DNA from 4 places in the Enterobacter sp. CP102 genome. Region 4 is predicted to be linked to each of the others. Evidence: predicted binding sites of a transcription regulator. Region 4 holds the regulator's gene; each other region holds the start of a gene.
The links. The regulator PhoB, encoded in region 4, activates phosphate uptake and scavenging genes when phosphate is short. The targets are predictions, from matches to a motif close to CTGTCATAAAACTGNCNNAT.

Region 1: pitA (inorganic phosphate transporter PitA) is a predicted target of PhoB. The motif match lies at 1,679-1,698, and genes of this name have one in related genera.
Region 2: pstS (phosphate ABC transporter substrate-binding protein PstS) is a predicted target of PhoB. The motif match lies at 2,138-2,157, and genes of this name have one in related genera.
Region 3: opgB (phosphatidylglycerol--membrane-oligosaccharide glycerophosphotransferase) is a predicted target of PhoB. The motif match lies at 1,883-1,902, and genes of this name have one in related genera.

What each region holds. Positions count from the first base shown of each region.
Region 1 covers NZ_CP104014.1:4,470,982-4,475,236, reverse strand. The annotation lists gene pitA (inorganic phosphate transporter PitA) at 47-1,546, opposite strand; gene N1249_RS21195 (NAD(P)/FAD-dependent oxidoreductase) at 1,775-2,968, shown strand; gene N1249_RS21190 (potassium channel family protein) at 3,097-3,495, shown strand; gene N1249_RS21185 (TerC/Alx family metal homeostasis membrane protein) at 3,661-4,255, shown strand, end outside.
Region 2 covers NZ_CP104014.1:4,764,122-4,768,376, forward strand. The annotation lists gene glmS (glutamine--fructose-6-phosphate transaminase (isomerizing)) at 94-1,923, shown strand; gene pstS (phosphate ABC transporter substrate-binding protein PstS) at 2,245-3,285, shown strand; gene pstC (phosphate ABC transporter permease PstC) at 3,414-4,255, shown strand, end outside.
Region 3 covers NZ_CP104014.1:627,736-631,990, forward strand. The annotation lists gene opgB (phosphatidylglycerol--membrane-oligosaccharide glycerophosphotransferase) at 1-1,668, opposite strand, end outside; gene N1249_RS02975 (DUF2501 domain-containing protein) at 1,938-2,420, opposite strand; gene dnaC (DNA replication protein DnaC) at 2,507-3,244, opposite strand; gene dnaT (primosomal protein DnaT) at 3,241-3,786, opposite strand; gene N1249_RS02990 (organic hydroperoxide resistance protein) at 3,914-4,255, opposite strand, start outside.
Region 4 covers NZ_CP104014.1:1,003,441-1,007,695, forward strand. The annotation lists gene sbcC (exonuclease subunit SbcC) at 1-868, opposite strand, end outside; gene sbcD (exonuclease subunit SbcD) at 865-2,070, opposite strand; gene phoB (phosphate response regulator transcription factor PhoB) at 2,258-2,947, shown strand; gene phoR (phosphate regulon sensor histidine kinase PhoR) at 2,969-4,255, shown strand, end outside.

The DNA.
Region 1 (4,255 bases), 1.3 Mb from region 4:
AAAGCGGGCCAGTTTCCTGGCCCGCTTTTTTGTTGCGCTTAACGAATTAAATCAGCTTCAGCGCAATCCAGTACAAACCACCAGACAGCAGGATGGATGCCGGGAGTGTGAACACCCAGGCCATCAGAATGTTGGTCACGGTTTTGCGTTGCAGACCGCCACCGTCAACAATCATGGTACCCGCCACGGAGGAAGAGAGTACGTGTGTCGTGGACACTGGCATCCCGGTGTAGCTCGCCAGACCGATAGAAACTGCCGCCGTCATCTGCGCGGACATACCCTGCGCATACGTCATGCCTTTCTTACCAATCTTCTCGCCGATGGTGGTTGCCACACGGCGCCAGCCAATCATCGTACCGATACCCAGTGCCAGCGCTACCGCCATGATGATCCAGATTGGCGCGTACTCAATGGTATTGAGCATATCGCCTTTCAGTTTCTTCAGCAGTCGCTGGTCGTCAGCGCTTGCGCCTGGCTGTTTCGCCACTTTATCCGTCACATCAGAGATGCAAAGCATAATGCGACGCAGCTGACCGCGCTGCTCAACGGTGAGTTTGTCGTAGCTTTCGATATCGCCCAGCATACCTTTCGCACGTTCCAGCGCGTTAATCGCATTCGCCGGATGGCAATGGAATTCGCCAGGTGCGGTGGTTGCGCCCGCCTCAGGTGAAGGGATCAGCTGGTCAACACCGGTCGCTTGCTTCAGCAGCTCAGGGTGCTGCTGGAAGTAAATTTCGACGTTGTTCACGGCATCACGAGTACGCGTGATTTCGTAACCGGAAGCATTCATGTTGACCACAAAGCCTGCCGGAGCAACACCAATCAGTACCAGCATCACCAGACCAATACCTTTCTGACCATCGTTCGCGCCGTGTGAGAAGGCCACGCCGATAGCGGAAAGGATCAGGGCAATACGCGTCCAGAATGGTGGTTTTTTCTTGCCGTCTTTCTTCTCACGCTCTGCCGGTGTCAGGTGAATACGGGAGCGTTTTTTAGTATTGCTCCAGTAACGACGCAGGATGAAAATCAATCCACCTGCTACCACCAGACCCACGATAGGTGAGACGATAAGTGAGGCAAAAATCCCAATCACTTTCGGGATGTTCAGCGCATCAACAACCGATGTACCGGTCATCAGGGCGTTCGTTAACCCAATACCGATAATCGCGCCGATGAGGGTGTGAGAACTGGATGCAGGCAGGCCGAAATACCAGGTACCGAGGTTCCAGATAATTGCAGCAAGCAGCATTGAGAACACCATAGCAAGGCCATGGCCAGAACTAACGTTAAGCAGCAGATCCGTTGGCAACATATGCACGATGGCATACGCAACGCTCAGTCCGCCCAGGAGGACACCAAAAAAGTTAAATACCGCCGCCATAACAACCGCAAGTTGCGATTGCATTGCGCGAGTGTAGATAACCGTTGCTACTGCGTTTGCAGTGTCGTGGAAGCCGTTGATTGCTTCGTAAAACAGAACAAAAACCAGTGCAAGCAATAATAAAAGCCCGGTATGTAAATCCAGGCCAGCAAACAAATGTAGCATAGGACGTTACGCCATTTTGAGGACATGAACGCGGCGCATTATCCAGGACAAATGCGCAACGGGCAAAGTGAAATATAGCTTTTTTTTGATATTCCTTCGGCTTTGTTGGGCTTAGGTAAAGAAATATATTTTATATTTCAAATATATGACTGATATCTGGCTTATTTGCGCTGGTGCGACCACAGCGGAAACTTTACAATCCGCGCAGTTAACGAAGAGGGTTTTGACGTGGAAAGGTTTGATGCCGTTGTGATTGGGGCCGGTGCGGCGGGTATGTTTTGTGCGGCAATGGCCGGGCAAGCGGGCCGTCGGGTACTGCTGCTGGATAATGGTAAAAAACCTGGACGCAAGATCCTGATGTCTGGCGGGGGCCGCTGCAACTTTACCAATTTGTATGTCGAACCCGCGGCGTATTTGAGTCAAAACCGTCATTTTTGCAAATCTGCGCTGGCGCGCTATACCCAGTGGGATTTTATCGATCTGGTGGGTAAACACGGCATCGCCTGGCACGAAAAAACGCTGGGTCAGCTGTTTTGCGATGACTCCGCCCAGCAGATTGTCGATATGCTGGTGGCCGAGTGTGAAAAAGGCGGTGTGGTGACGCGCCTGCGCACGGAAGTGCTGGAAGTATCGCGCGATGAGCAAGGCTATACGCTGCAACTGAACGGTGAAACCGTCAGCGCGGATAACCTGGTGATTGCCAGCGGTGGGCTGTCGATGCCGGGGCTGGGGGCATCACCGTTTGGCTACAAGATTGCAGAACAGTTTGGCCTGAAGGTGCTGCCTACACGTGCCGGGCTGGTGCCGTTTACGCTGCATAAGCCGTTACTTGAACAACTTCAGACGCTCTCTGGCGTCTCTGTTCCCTCCGTTATTACTGCCGAAGATGGCACGGTATTTCGTGAAAACCTGCTCTTCACCCATCGCGGGCTTTCCGGTCCGGCGGTGTTGCAGATCTCCAGCTACTGGCAGCCGGGCGAGTTTGTGACGGTCAATCTGGTGCCTGATTGCGATCTGGAAAGCTTCCTGAACGAGCAGCGCAATGCGCATCCAAATCAAAGCCTGAAAAATACGCTGGCGATGCAGTTGCCGAAACGTCTGGTTGAGTGTTTGCAGGTGTTAGGGCAGGTGCCGGATGTGTCCCTTAAGCAGCTTAACAGCCGCGATCAGCAGGCGCTGGTCGATACTCTGACAAACTGGCGTGTGCAACCCAATGGTACCGAAGGCTACCGTACCGCAGAGGTGACGCTTGGCGGCGTCGATACCGATGGGCTCTCCTCGCGTACCATGGAAGCGCGTAACGTACCGGGTCTCTATTTTATTGGTGAAGTGATGGACGTCACCGGCTGGCTTGGCGGGTATAACTTCCAGTGGGCGTGGGCGAGCGCATGGGCGTGCGCACAGGCTCTGGCAGAGAAATAATCACCCTACGCAATTATTGCACCAACATTTCCCCGGCTTTCCACTAAGCTTCGACTCAGAAAAGCAATTTCAGGTGCCCCGCTGCGTTCAGCGGGGCAATCTTCTCTTTCTCAGTCAGAGCCCCTTTCATGCAGCTACTCAGCATCATTATTTTGCTCACGCTTACCGTGGTTATCCATTCGCTGTGGATGTTTTGCGTTTTAAAATTCATAAATCTGGAGGTCGATTCCGCGGTACGTGTTGTGCTGCGCAATGTCGGCATTGTGATTTCTATGATCTTCGCCCATCTTCTCGAAGCCGGGTTATTTGCTGCGTTCTACTTTGTGATAGAGGCCTTTAACGACTGGAACACCAGCTTCTATTTTTCTTTGGTGAGCTACGCCACGGTGGGATATGGCGATGTGACGCTGCCGCAACACTGGCGGCTGATTGGTGGGCTGGAAGGGCTGGTGGGGGCCCTGATGGTGGGCTGGTCAGTGGCGGTACTGGTGGCCGTGCTCCAGCGGCTCCGTGGCATGAGCGCCTAATCGAAAGATGCGCCTACCCCTTGTAGTAAGGTAAAGTACGTTTCCTTGCGCGGCCGATAAGGCTGCGGCTTTGAGGGTGAAAGGCTGATAAACAGCCCATCCTTTTCTACTTCTGGTTTTAACCAGTCTGCATGGTTAGTGTTTTGTCTTCAAAAAGGGTTGTGTATGTCTTCTGCTCATCTCGGTTTCCCGACTGAAACCGTTGTTGTCTTTGTGGTGATGGCTGTAGGGGCGATGTTTATCGACCTCTTCATGCACCGTCACGATAAACCTGTCTCGCTGAAAAGCGCCGCCATGTGGTCTATTTTCTGGGTCCTGATGGCGATGGCGTTCGCCGGGTTCCTCTATGTGCATCATGGCGCGGAGATGGCGAGCCTGTTCCTGACCGGTTATGCGCTGGAAGAGGTGCTGTCGGTCGATAACTTGTTTGTCATGATGGCGATTTTTGCCTGGTTCGGCGTGCCGGATAAGTACCGCCACCGCGTGCTTTACTGGGGTGTGCTGGGGGCGATTGTCTTCCGCGGTATTTTCGTCGCCATTGGGACCAGCCTGCTGAGTCTGGGGCCCTACGTTGAGGTCATTTTCGCGCTGGTCGTTGGCTGGACGGCACTGATGATGCTCAGACGTAATGAAGAGAGTGACGAGGTTGAAGATTACTCCGGCCATCTGGCCTACCGTCTGGTGAAACGCTTTTATCCGGTCTGGCCGAAAATCAGCAGCAATGCGTTTATCCTGACCCAGAAAGAGGTGGATGCCGAGC
Region 2 (4,255 bases), 1.0 Mb from region 4:
CCCCACTCTCTACAAGGCTCGGGGCGCCCAAAAAAGGGCAACAACAGGTCAGCGACAACGCATGGCAAAACGCCATAATCAGGAAATCTAACTATGTGTGGAATTGTTGGAGCAGTTGCGCAGCGTGATATTGCTGAAATCCTTCTCGAAGGTTTACGTCGTCTGGAATACCGTGGCTATGACTCTGCTGGTCTGGCTGTGGTGGATGCAGAAGGTCAAATGACCCGTTTGCGTCGTCTGGGTAAAGTGCAGATCCTGGCGCAAGCGGCGGAAGAACACCCGCTACACGGCGGCACCGGTATTGCGCATACCCGCTGGGCGACGCATGGCGAACCCTCCGAAGGTAACGCACACCCGCATGTGTCTGAACACATTGTGGTGGTGCATAACGGCATTATCGAAAACCACGAACCACTCCGTGAAGTGCTGAAAGCACGCGGATATACCTTCGTGTCTGAAACCGACACCGAAGTTATTGCTCACCTGGTTCACTGGGAGCTGGAACAGGGCGGCACGCTGCGTGATGCGGTGCTGCGCGCTATTCCTCAGCTGCGCGGCGCATACGGTACAGTGATCATGGATTCCCGTGACCCGAGCACACTGCTTGCTGCACGCTCCGGTAGCCCAATGGTTATCGGCCTTGGCATGGGCGAAAACTTCATCGCATCCGATCAGCTGGCACTGCTGCCAGTGACCCGTCGCTTTATCTTCCTGGAAGAGGGCGATATCGCTGAAGTGACGCGCCGTTCCGTGTCTATCTTTGATAAAGCCGGTACGCAGATCAATCGCCAGGAAATTGAATCCAACCTGCAATACGACGCAGGCGATAAAGGTGCGTACCGTCACTACATGCAGAAAGAGATTTACGAGCAGCCGAACGCGATCAAAAACACCCTGACCGGGCGCATTAGCCACGGCGAGGTGGATCTGAGCGAGTTGGGAGACAATGCTAACGAGCTGCTGTCGAAGGTTGAGCATATTCAGATCGTCGCCTGCGGGACCTCGTATAACTCCGGCATGGTGTCGCGCTACTGGTTTGAATCGCTGGCGGATGTGCCATGCGATGTGGAAATCGCCTCTGAATTCCGTTACCGCAAATCCGCTGTGCGCCGTAACAGCCTGATGATCACCCTTTCCCAGTCTGGCGAAACCGCCGATACCCTGGCGGCGCTGCGTCTGTCCAAAGAGCTGGGCTATCTAGGCTCTCTTGCGATTTGTAACGTACCTGGCTCTTCGCTGGTACGTGAATCCGACCTGGCGCTGATGACGAAAGCGGGTACGGAAATTGGTGTCGCGTCGACGAAAGCTTTCACTACGCAGCTGACCGTGCTGCTGATGCTGGTGGCGAAACTGGCGCGTCTGAAAGGGCTGGATGCTGCTGTTGAGCAGAACATTGTTCATGGCCTGCAGGCTTTGCCGAGCCGTATTGAGCAGATGCTGTCTCAGGACAAACGCATTGAAGCTCTGGCTGAAGATTTCTCTGACAAACACCACGCCCTGTTCCTGGGCCGTGGCGATCAGTATCCGATTGCGCTGGAAGGCGCGCTGAAGCTGAAAGAGATCTCGTACATCCACGCAGAAGCCTATGCGGCTGGTGAGCTGAAACACGGCCCGCTGGCGCTGATAGATGCGGATATGCCGGTTATCGTCGTTGCACCAAACAACGAACTGCTGGAAAAACTGAAGTCCAACATTGAAGAAGTGCGTGCCCGTGGCGGCGTACTGTACGTCTTTGCTGATAAGGATGCCGGTTTCACCAGTAACGACAACATGCACATCATCGAGATGCCGCATGTGGAAGAGGTGATTGCACCTATCTTCTACACCGTTCCGCTGCAGTTACTGGCTTATCACGTCGCGCTTATCAAAGGCACCGACGTTGACCAGCCGCGTAACCTGGCGAAATCTGTAACGGTTGAATAATCCTCCCTGGCTCCACCTTCGGGTGGAGCTTTTTTACCCTTCCCGGTTTGTTTTTAATCAACTCTTTCCCGTTTTTATTTATGACAATCTGTCATCTTCAGCTACTTTTTTCAGTGTCACATAAAGAAAATATTACTGAAAACCAACTGTCATGTTTGTGGCTAACATATTGATATTGAAAGTTAGTTTTGCTGATTTTTAAGTGAAATTTTCAGTGTCATAAAACTGTAATAATTCGTACATTTATCTGTCACCTGTTTGTCCTATTTTGCTCATCGTAGCCACTAAACAACGATTTACGAAAATCTTGCAGGAGACATTATGAAAGTTATGCGTACCACTGTCGCAACTGTTGTCGCCGCGACCTTATCTCTGAGCGCTTTCTCTGTATTCGCAGAAGCAAGCCTGACTGGTGCCGGTGCAACCTTCCCTGCGCCGGTGTATGCCAAATGGGCAGATACCTACCAGAAAGAAACTGGTAACAAGGTTAACTACCAGGGTATCGGCTCCTCCGGTGGCGTTAAACAAATTACCGCTAACACCGTTGATTTCGGCGCATCAGATGCTCCACTGACTGATGAAAAACTGGCTCAGGAAGGTCTGTTCCAGTTCCCTACCGTTATAGGTGGTGTGGTTCTGGCCATCAACCTGCCGGGCGTGAAGTCTGGTGAGCTGGTGCTGGACGGCAAAACCCTGGGTGACATCTACCTGGGCAAAATCAAAAAATGGGATGATGAAGCAATTGCTAAACTCAACCCAGGTCTGAAACTGCCTTCTCAGAACATCGCTGTGGTTCGCCGCGCAGATGGTTCTGGTACCTCTTTCGTCTTCACCAGCTACCTGGCGAAAGTGAACGAAGAGTGGAAATCTAAAATCGGCTCCGGCTCAACCGTTAACTGGCCAACCGGTCTGGGCGGTAAAGGTAACGACGGTATCGCCGCGTTCGTACAGCGTCTGCCAGGCTCCATCGGTTACGTAGAATACGCTTACGCTAAGCAGAACAACCTGGCTTACACCAAACTGGTTTCAGCTGACGGTAAACCGGTTAGCCCGACCGAAGAGAACTTTGCTAACGCGGCTAAAGGCGCTGACTGGAGCAAATCCTTTGCACAGGATCTGACTAACCAGAAAGGCGAAGGCGCATGGCCAATCACCTCTACCACGTTCATTCTGGTTCACAAAGAGCAGAAGAAACCTGAGCAGGGTACTGAAGTGCTGAAGTTCTTCGACTGGGCATACAAAAACGGCAACAAACAGGCTAACGACCTGGATTACGCCAGCCTGCCGGATAGCGTGGTTGAGCAGATTCGTGCTGCATGGAAGACCAACGTGAAAGACAGCAGCGGTAAAGCGCTGTACTAACAGGATATATTTAACGAAGATGGCGGGTGGCGCTGCGCTTACCCGCCCTACGGTTTATTCTGTAGGCCCGGTAAGCGTCAGCGCCACCGGGCATATTCGTAAAAACGTCTCAAACAGAAGAGTGATTTATGGCTGCAACCAAGCCTGCATTTAACCCTCCGGGTAAAAAAGGTGACATGATTTTCAGCGCGCTGGTAAAACTGGCTGCGCTGATTGTGCTATTGCTGCTGGGTGGCATTATCGTGTCCCTGATTTTCTCATCCTGGCCGAGCATCCAGAAATTCGGTTTCTCCTTCCTGTGGAGTAAAGAGTGGGATGCGCCGAACGATATCTACGGTGCGCTGGTGCCGATTTACGGCACGCTGGTGACCTCGTTCATCGCTCTGCTGATTGCGGTTCCGGTCAGTTTTGGTATTGCCCTGTTCCTGACGGAGCTGGCGCCTGGCTGGCTGAAGCGTCCGCTTGGTATCGCCATCGAACTGCTGGCGGCTATCCCAAGTATCGTTTACGGCATGTGGGGCCTGTTTATCTTTGCTCCGCTGTTTGCGAAATACTTCCAGGAGCCGGTGGGCAATGTTCTGTCCTCTATCCCGTTTGTGGGGGCGCTGTTCTCTGGCCCGGCATTCGGTATCGGTATTCTGGCTGCGGGTGTGATCCTCGCCATCATGATTATTCCGTACATTGCGGCCGTTATGCGTGATGTCTTCGAACAAACCCCGGTGATGATGAAAGAGTCGGCTTACGGCATCGGCTGCACCACCTGGGAAGTTATCTGGCGCATTGTCCTTCCGTTCACCAAAAATGGGGTGATCGGTGGCGTTATGCTGGGCTTAGGTCGTGCACTGGGTGAAACCATGGCGGTGACCTTTATCATCGGTAATACCTACCAGCTCGACAGCGCATCGCTCTACATGCCAGGCAACAGTATTACCTCTGCACTGGCTAACGAATTTGCTGAGGCGGAGTCCGG
Region 3 (4,255 bases), 380 kb from region 4:
TTTGTAGCATTGGTCTACCCAGACGAAGTTATCGCGTGGGGCGAAATCGGCCAGCTGGTAACGCAGTGGCGCAGAGTATTCACTTTCCGGCAGCGGCTCTACGCGGTTATCCGACACGCGAAGCAGCAGCGGCAGGCGGAAATGGCTGCCCGAGAAGGCAATCATGCCTTTCTGCTGATCGATGGTGAAGTCTTTCATCTCTTTCGGGAAGTTCCACAGGCGGATGATATCCGGCTTCCACGCGAGGATTTTTTCCTTCATGTTGAGGAACACTTCCGACAGCGACTGCCCGGACAGGGTGCTGCGGCCCAGGCCAATAAAGTTATCGCCGCCCAGGATATCCAGCACGGTGGCGCCGTTATCCATCGAGTTACGTTTGGTGGCAATCACCTCCTGCTGCGGCTGGTCGCCACGCAGAATGAAGAACAGATTGCTACGGTCCTGTTTGTTGAGCTCATCCCATGCGCTGTTTTTCATCGCCAGATGGTCAGAAGAGACAACAATCACCGTATTTTTAAAATAGGGTGAGGCTTTGATTTTATCGACCAGCGCGGCGATATGTTCCTGGCTGCACGTTACGGCGCTAAAGGACTTATTGTTTTTACCGTCGATTTCGTAGCTTTTGCGCTGACAGGTGCGGGACACAAATCCGTCAGGATGGTGTGTATCTACCGTCAGGGCGAATAGAGAGAAGCGTTGGCCTGAGCGGGAAAGTTCTTCGAATTTCTTCCAGGTTTCATCCAGCACGGTGTCGTCGTAGAAGCCCCAGTCGTTACGATAGGTGGGGTCAGCTACCGTGGTTTTTAACTCTTCTGAGCCATAAAGATGATCAAAACCGTGTGATTTCAGGAATACGTCTTTCCCGGCAAAACGCAGGTTAGCGCCCTGCACGAAATAGTTTTCGTAGCCGGAGTTTTTCAGGATATCGCCAAGACAGATGTTCTGCGGGAAGAAGCTCGACATGGATGCCGACGCGTTGCCTTCAAACGGGGCAAACAGCGGAATACCACACTGGGAAGCGACCATCCCGGCGATGGTGTAATCGGTGCCAGGTAACTGCATGGTGTGGCTGAAATCAAGACCTTCGTCTTTCAGCGGGCCAAGGTCGGGAGTCAGGTTCGGGAACGCGTCGTTATCAAAGTAGGTCCGCTCCAGGCTTTCACCGTAGATGTAGACCAGATTGAGCTTCGGACTGGCGATTTTCTTCGACGGCTCTTTATAGTAGGCAGCAAAATCAGGATCGCCATCGCGCGACTGGGATTTGACCAGCTCGGTGATTTGGTGGAAGGCCGGGCTGGCATCCACTGAGGCCAGTGCCAGGAACAGCGCCAGCAGGCTGTAGCCAAAATGGTGGGGATGATGCCGGCGACGACGCAGCACCCAGGCAAGCGCACTGAAGATGACGACCAGCGATACCACAATACCCAGGCCTGGAAGTATGTACTTACCAACACCAGCGCCGGTCAGGCTGTTCGTCAGAGTATAAAGCACCGCGTCATTAATGCCGTCGCCCGTAAAGTAATCGCTCGCATATAAGGTAATGTTGAGAACAATAAAAATACCAAGCACCACCAGCGTGGCGATAAACCACCAGGTGTTGCGTCCGGCTTTCCAGGCGTAAACGCCCACGGAGGCAAGAAAAAGGGTTAGGGACATTAACTCTGACAACAGCATATCCTCATGACGCCAGGCGCTTAGCTGGCTAACTGGTTATTTTTTGGTAATACAATGTAATTGCGATGTCGTTTAGCTGCAATTTTAGTGTCACTAAAATGTGCTGTTGTTAGGATTTGGTTTAGAAAACCAATTTTTTGAAGGCAGTCGCATCCTGGCTGGCGGACGCTGAGACTGTGGCAGGTGGTGAAAATGCTCATTTAGCGCCGCGTTGTAAGACTAACGTATTAAACACGGCGTGTTGTGGCAGAAAATGGGGTCGATCAGGAGATGAAATTCATACCCTGTTTCAGCACCAGATCGCAGGCTTTGGTTTTCACTTCTTTCGCCAGCGAGGAGTTACCGAGGGTGCTGAGGTTAAGCTGCTGGCCGTTTTGCGCATTCAGCAGGCCCTGAATACCGTCCATATAGTTGGTATCTTGTTTCTGCTCCTGCGTATCCAGACCCAGTTTGCCAAGCACCTGGTTTTTAATGTTCTGGGTGTCGGTCACGGAAGCCAGTTTTTGCTTCGCGCAATATTCCAGAATACCTGCCGCGTTGTTCATGGTGCCCGCGCTCAGGCTCTGGCTGCTGCTACCTAACAGGCTGGTGAGGGAAGAGGCGGACAGGCCACCCTGAGAGCTACTGCTCTCTTTAGTAAGCTCGTTGGCGGCGCTGGTCAGTGAATCTTGCCATGATGCTGCCTGCGCAACGCCGGATACCAGCAGCGCGCCTAATACTGTGCTGAGAAGAATGTGTTTTTTCATAATTGCTTACCCGAACAAAGCCCGTTTTGGGCCGAAAGTGGAGTCAGTATATACCTCTTGTCGCGCCGGTATTTCTGGGAAATTTCCTAATACTCTTTGCCGGTAACGCGGCTGCGATAACTATCCCAGTCAAAGATGACATACAGGCTGTTACCGAGCTTCATACGATCCATCACGCGTTCACCCAGCAGACGGGTCATTTCGTCGATATTGTGGTTAGTCAGCATCCCGGTCGGGCGTTTTGACGAAGAGCGGCGGTCGACAATCTGGTTGATGATCACCTTTTCGTAGCGGGATTCAGTCTGAACGCCAATCTCATCAATGACCAGTAAATCGACGTTACTCAGGTCGTTAAGCAGCTGTTCTTCGCTGGTTTCACGGTTGCTGAAGGTGTCTTTCATGGCGGACATGATATCGGCCACGGTGATAATCAGCACCGATTTACCGCGCAGCAGCAGCTCGTTACAGATGGCGGCGGCAAGATGATTTTTCCCGGTGCCGGGCTTACCGCTGAAAATGAAGCTGGCGATATTACCGTCGAATTCGTCCACATATTGACGTGCGGCGGCCAGGGCATTCATCTGCCCCTGTGATTCCACTTTGTAGTTATCAAACGAGCAGTTCTGGTGCAGCGGGCGGATGCCGGAGCGGTTGAACGTGCGCTGCATTTTCATGGCCCGGTTTTCACGGGCGAGGGCAGCGGCGCGGATCTCACCTTGCTCTTTCTGCCAGGCCAGCAGCTCTTCGCCGGTCGTAAACGCGGGTTTGACGTTGGCAGGCATCATTTTTTGCAGACGTTTCATCAGGTCGCCGACGTTTTTCATTTAGCACCTCGGAATCCATTGGGGATCTGTTTGTCTGGCTCTGAAAAGGCGTTGATATCGCGTTTTGGCTGGCCACCGTTGCTGGCGCGGTTCATCTGAATGCTGCGCGCAAGTTTTTGCTGCCACTGGACATGGTGGAACACTTTGCCTTCAGCCTGCCAGTAAGCGGTGAATGCCGCCAGCTCTTCGGGGGTAACGGTTTGCGCGAGCGCAATTCCCCATAACGCGGCCTGGCGCTGGAAATCCGCATCTGGTTGCCATCCGGCGTACATGGCAAATTTCCCCATCGGTACGGCGACCGGGGCGCTGCCTGGCTCTTCAAAGAACTGGTTATCCAGAGCCACATCGCTCACCGGACGCGACAGACGCGCTTCGAGATCCAACAGGTGCGCCAGACGTTCAGGCGTGATCGCATAAAACGCGGGAGCGTTATCAGCGAATACCGCGAGCGTGCCGTTTTCGGCGTTGGTCAGTACACCACGGGGATCGTGCATAAACGCATCGATACCCGCAATGCTGGTGGTCAGGATTCTGGAAGACATAACACTTTCTCTACTGATTACTACGGGCGTGATATGGGCTTATGGTAGCACAGAGAGGAATAGGGGATGGAGGGGGAAAGTAGAGGTAACCCTCTCCCACCGGGGAGGGGGTTCCAATCGGTCGTGATTACGCGATGATATTCAGCGTCACGTCGATATTGCCGCGAGTGGCGTTAGAGTACGGGCAAACAATGTGTGCAGCATCAACCAGTTTTTTCGCTTCGGCTGCATCCATACCTTCAACGTGAATGTTAAGTTTTGCTTCGATACCAAAACCGGTTGGCAGCGGGCCAATACCTACTTCGCCTTCGATAAATGCATCTTTCGGCAGGGAGAATTTATCGCGGGCTGCAACAAACTTCATCGCACCCAGGAAGCAGGCTGAATAGCCGGCTGCGAAAAGCTGTTCCGGGTTAGTCACTTCACCACCCATGCCGCCCATCTCTTTTGGCACACCCAGTTTCACATC
Region 4 (4,255 bases):
CGGCAGGCTGCGCCTGCTGAAGTTTTGCCAGCTCTGGCCCGGCATCAGCCAGTGCCTGCTGCGCCTGCTGCTGCAACGCCGTGGCGTGTTGTTGTTCGCGCAGCAACTCGTCGTGACGCGTAAGCCACTGAAAGGTTTGCTGTTGAATCTGCTGTTGCGCCAGCAGGGTTTGCTCTTCGTCAGTAAGTACCTGCAAACTTTGCTGCAACTGCTGTTGCTGCTCTTCACTCAACAGCACCACGCCAGCAGCCTGGGCCTCGCACATCTCCAGGGCGCTGCGGGCCGCTTTGTGTTGTTCATATACCCGCGCTGAAATCTGGCCGTAGATCTCGGTGCCGGTGAGTTCTTCCAGCAGCTCGGCGCGATCGCCGGGTTTCGCATTAAGAAAGGCAGCAAATTGCCCCTGAGAAAGCAGCATCGAGCGGGTAAAACGATCGTAATCCAGACCCGTCAGGGCAGCGGTTTGTTCAAGTTTGTCCGTCACTTTATCGGCAAGGATTTTACCGTCTTCACAGCGCGCCAGCTCCACGCGCGGGGCCTGTAAGTTGCCATCTGGCTGGTTACGCGCCCGGTTCTGGCTCCAGAAAGCCCGGTAAGCCGTGCCTTTTACTTCAAACTCTACTTCCGCCAGACACTCGGCCGTATCGCGCGTCATCAGGTCATTTTGCGCCTGAGAGACTTTTTGCAGGCGCGGCGTTTCGTGGTACAGCGCAAGGCAAATGGCATCCAGCAGCGTGGTTTTACCCGCTCCGGTAGCGCCGGTAATGGCAAATAAACCGTTGCTGGCAAAAGGCTCAGCGGTAAAGTCGATTTTCCACTCACCCTTGAGTGAGTTGAGGTTTTTCAGACGCAGGCTCAGGATTTTCATGCGTTCTCTTCCTCGTCATTCAGTGCGTGCAGCGTATGGGTGAACAGCTCGTTCAGCCGGGCGCGTTTTGCATCATCCATCTCTTCCTGGGCCAGTCGGCGTTCAAATACCTCCTCGACCTTCAGCTCGCTGAGCGTTTCGCGCTGAGCGCTCAACAGGATTTTCTCGCGCTGTTCGCGGCTACGGCGCACCAGCAGCACCTCGACGGGCAAATCTTCCGTTAAGGCCTGAATTTTACGCTGCATATCATGCAGATATTCATCGGTGGTGATTTCGATATCCAGCCAGACCAGCGGTTCTTGCGCCGCGCCGCGCCACTGTTCAAGCTGGACGGTGATGGCCGCCAGGTCACCTTTGAGTACCGCAAGCGGCTGGGTGACCGGGACGTCCAGCATATCGACGGCGCTGAGTTTGCCAGCGGTAAACGTCACCAGATGTACGGATTTGGCTTTGCCTGTTTCGTCAAAACTCAGGGAAATGGGGGAGCCGCAATAGCGAATATGTTCGCTGCCGCCAATCATCTGCGCGCGGTGAATATGCCCCAGCGCGATGTAATCCGCAGGCGGGAAGTTTTGCGCCGGGAAAGCATCAAGCGTGCCGATATAAATGTCACGTACCGCGTCACTTTTACTGGCTCCAACGGTGGTCAGATGCCCGGTAGCAATCACGGGAATCGCCTGTTCACCGCGAAGGGCGCAAGCTTCTTCATACTGTTGGTGGTAGTAGTCGGTGATGCTCTGCAACAGGTGCTGCTGCTTCTCACCGCCGGAAAGCCCGGACTGGCTCTGAACGATATCTCGCGGACGTAAAAAAGGCACCGGACACAGCACCGCGCCCGGCGTCCCGTCGCGCTTTTTCAGGATCTGCGGGGCGTGCCCGGCGCTGGCAACGACCGTCGTATTGAGGAACGCGAGGATGTCGCGGGATTCATTCAGCGTTGCCACGGAGTCGTGGTTACCCGCAACAATCACCAGATGACAGCCGGTTTGCTGTAAGTTAACGACAAAACGGTTATACAGTTCACGCGCATAGCTTGGCGGTTGCCCGGTATCAAAAATATCACCGGCAACGATGATGGCATCAACCTGATGCGCCTGGGCAGTTTCCAGCAGCCAGTTCAGGAAGGCTTCATGTTCAGCGGCGCGGCTTTTGCTGTAAAAATTTTGACCCAGATGCCAGTCCGAGGTGTGAAGTATGCGCATAACGGTTCCGTGGCAAAAAAATGAGGATAGGATTATAAACTTTCAGAGAACGGAAAATAACCGCTGTAATAAAACAACAGTTTGCCATTTATAGTGGGAATGTTTTTCATAAATCTGTCATAAATCTGACGCATAATGACGCCGCATTACAAACTTGTAACTTAAATAAGATAAGACAGGGCAAAGTATGGCGAGACGTATTCTGGTCGTAGAAGATGAAGCTCCGATCCGTGAAATGGTGTGCTTCGTGCTCGAACAAAATGGCTTTCAGCCGGTAGAAGCTGAAGATTATGACAGCGCGGTGAATCAACTTAACGAACCCTGGCCTGATTTGATTTTGCTTGACTGGATGCTGCCTGGCGGCTCGGGATTGCAGTTCATCAAACACATTAAACGTGAAGCGATGACCCGCGATATTCCGGTTGTCATGCTCACGGCGCGCGGTGAAGAAGAAGATCGCGTGCGCGGTCTGGAAACGGGCGCTGACGATTACATCACTAAACCGTTCTCACCTAAAGAACTGGTTGCCCGTATTAAAGCGGTGATGCGCCGTATTTCGCCGATGGCGGTGGAAGAGGTGATTGAGATGCAGGGCTTAAGTCTTGATCCAACGTCACACCGCGTCATGACCGGCGAAAACCCACTCGATATGGGGCCAACCGAATTCAAGCTGTTGCACTTCTTTATGACCCACCCAGAGCGCGTCTACAGCCGCGAGCAGTTGCTGAATAACGTCTGGGGGACTAACGTCTATGTCGAAGACCGGACGGTTGATGTCCATATTCGCCGCTTGCGTAAAGCGCTGGAGCTGAGCGGCCACGATCGTATGGTGCAGACGGTCCGCGGCACGGGTTATCGTTTTTCGACCCGTTTCTGAACAATGACAGGAGTGTGACGCGTGCTGGAACGTCTGTCATGGAAAAGGCTCGTTTTTGAACTCATTCTTTGTTGTATCCCGGCCCTCATTCTGGGGGCATTTGTGGGACATTTGCCGTGGTTTTTACTGGCAGCGGTCACCGGGTTGCTGATCTGGCATTTCTGGAACTTACTGCGCCTTTCCTGGTGGCTGTGGGTTGACCGCAGTATGACGCCTCCGCCGGGAAGCGGAAGCTGGGAGCCGCTGCTTTACGGCCTGCACCAGATGCAGATGCGTAATAAAAAGCGCCGTCGTGAGCTGGGTAGCCTGATCAAACGTTTTCGCAGTGGCGCGGAGTCGCTGCCGGATGCGGTCATTCTGACCACTGAAGAAGGGACTATCTTCTGGTGTAACGGCCTGGCACAACAGCTGCTTGGCCTGCGCTGGCCGGATGATAATGGCCAGAATATCCTTAACCTTCTGCGTTACCCTGAATTCACGCTGTATCTGAAAAAACGCGACTTTACCCGCCCGCATAATCTGAAACTGAACAATGGTCGTCACCTTGAGATCCGCGTGATGCCCTACAGCGACCAGCAGTGGCTAATGGTGGCGCGCGACGTTACGCAGATGCACCAGCTGGAAGGGGCGCGACGTAATTTCTTTGCCAACGTCAGCCACGAGCTACGCACGCCGTTAACGGTGCTCCAGGGCTATCTGGAGATGATGCAGGAGCAAACGCTGGAAGGCGCGCCACGCGAGAAAGCGCTGCATACCATGCGTGAGCAAACGCACCGGATGGAAGGGCTGGTGAAACAGCTTCTGACCTTATCGAAAATAGAGGCCGCTCCGACGCTTGCGTTGAATGACACTATCGACGTGCCGATGATGCTGCGCGTCGTCGAGCGTGAAGCGCAGACCTTAAGCCATAAAAAACATCAACTGACCTTTGAGGTTGATAATGGCCTGAAAGTGCTGGGCAGTGAGGATGAGCTGCGTAGCGCCATTTCTAACCTGGTCTATAACGCGGTGAATCATACGCCGGAAGGGACGCATATTGTGGTGCGCTGGCAATATACCCCGACAGGTGCCGAGTTTAGCGTTGAGGACAACGGACCGGGCATTTCACCGGAACACCTGCCTCGCCTGACCGAGCGTTTCTATCGAGTGGATAAAGCACGCTCGCGACAGACCGGAGGAAGTGGTCTGGGGCTGGCGATTGTGAAACATGCGGTCAATCACCATGAAAGTCGTCTCGATATTCAAAGTACGCTGGGGAAGGGAACCCGTTTCAGTTTCGTTATCCCGGAACGATTAATTGCCAAAAAA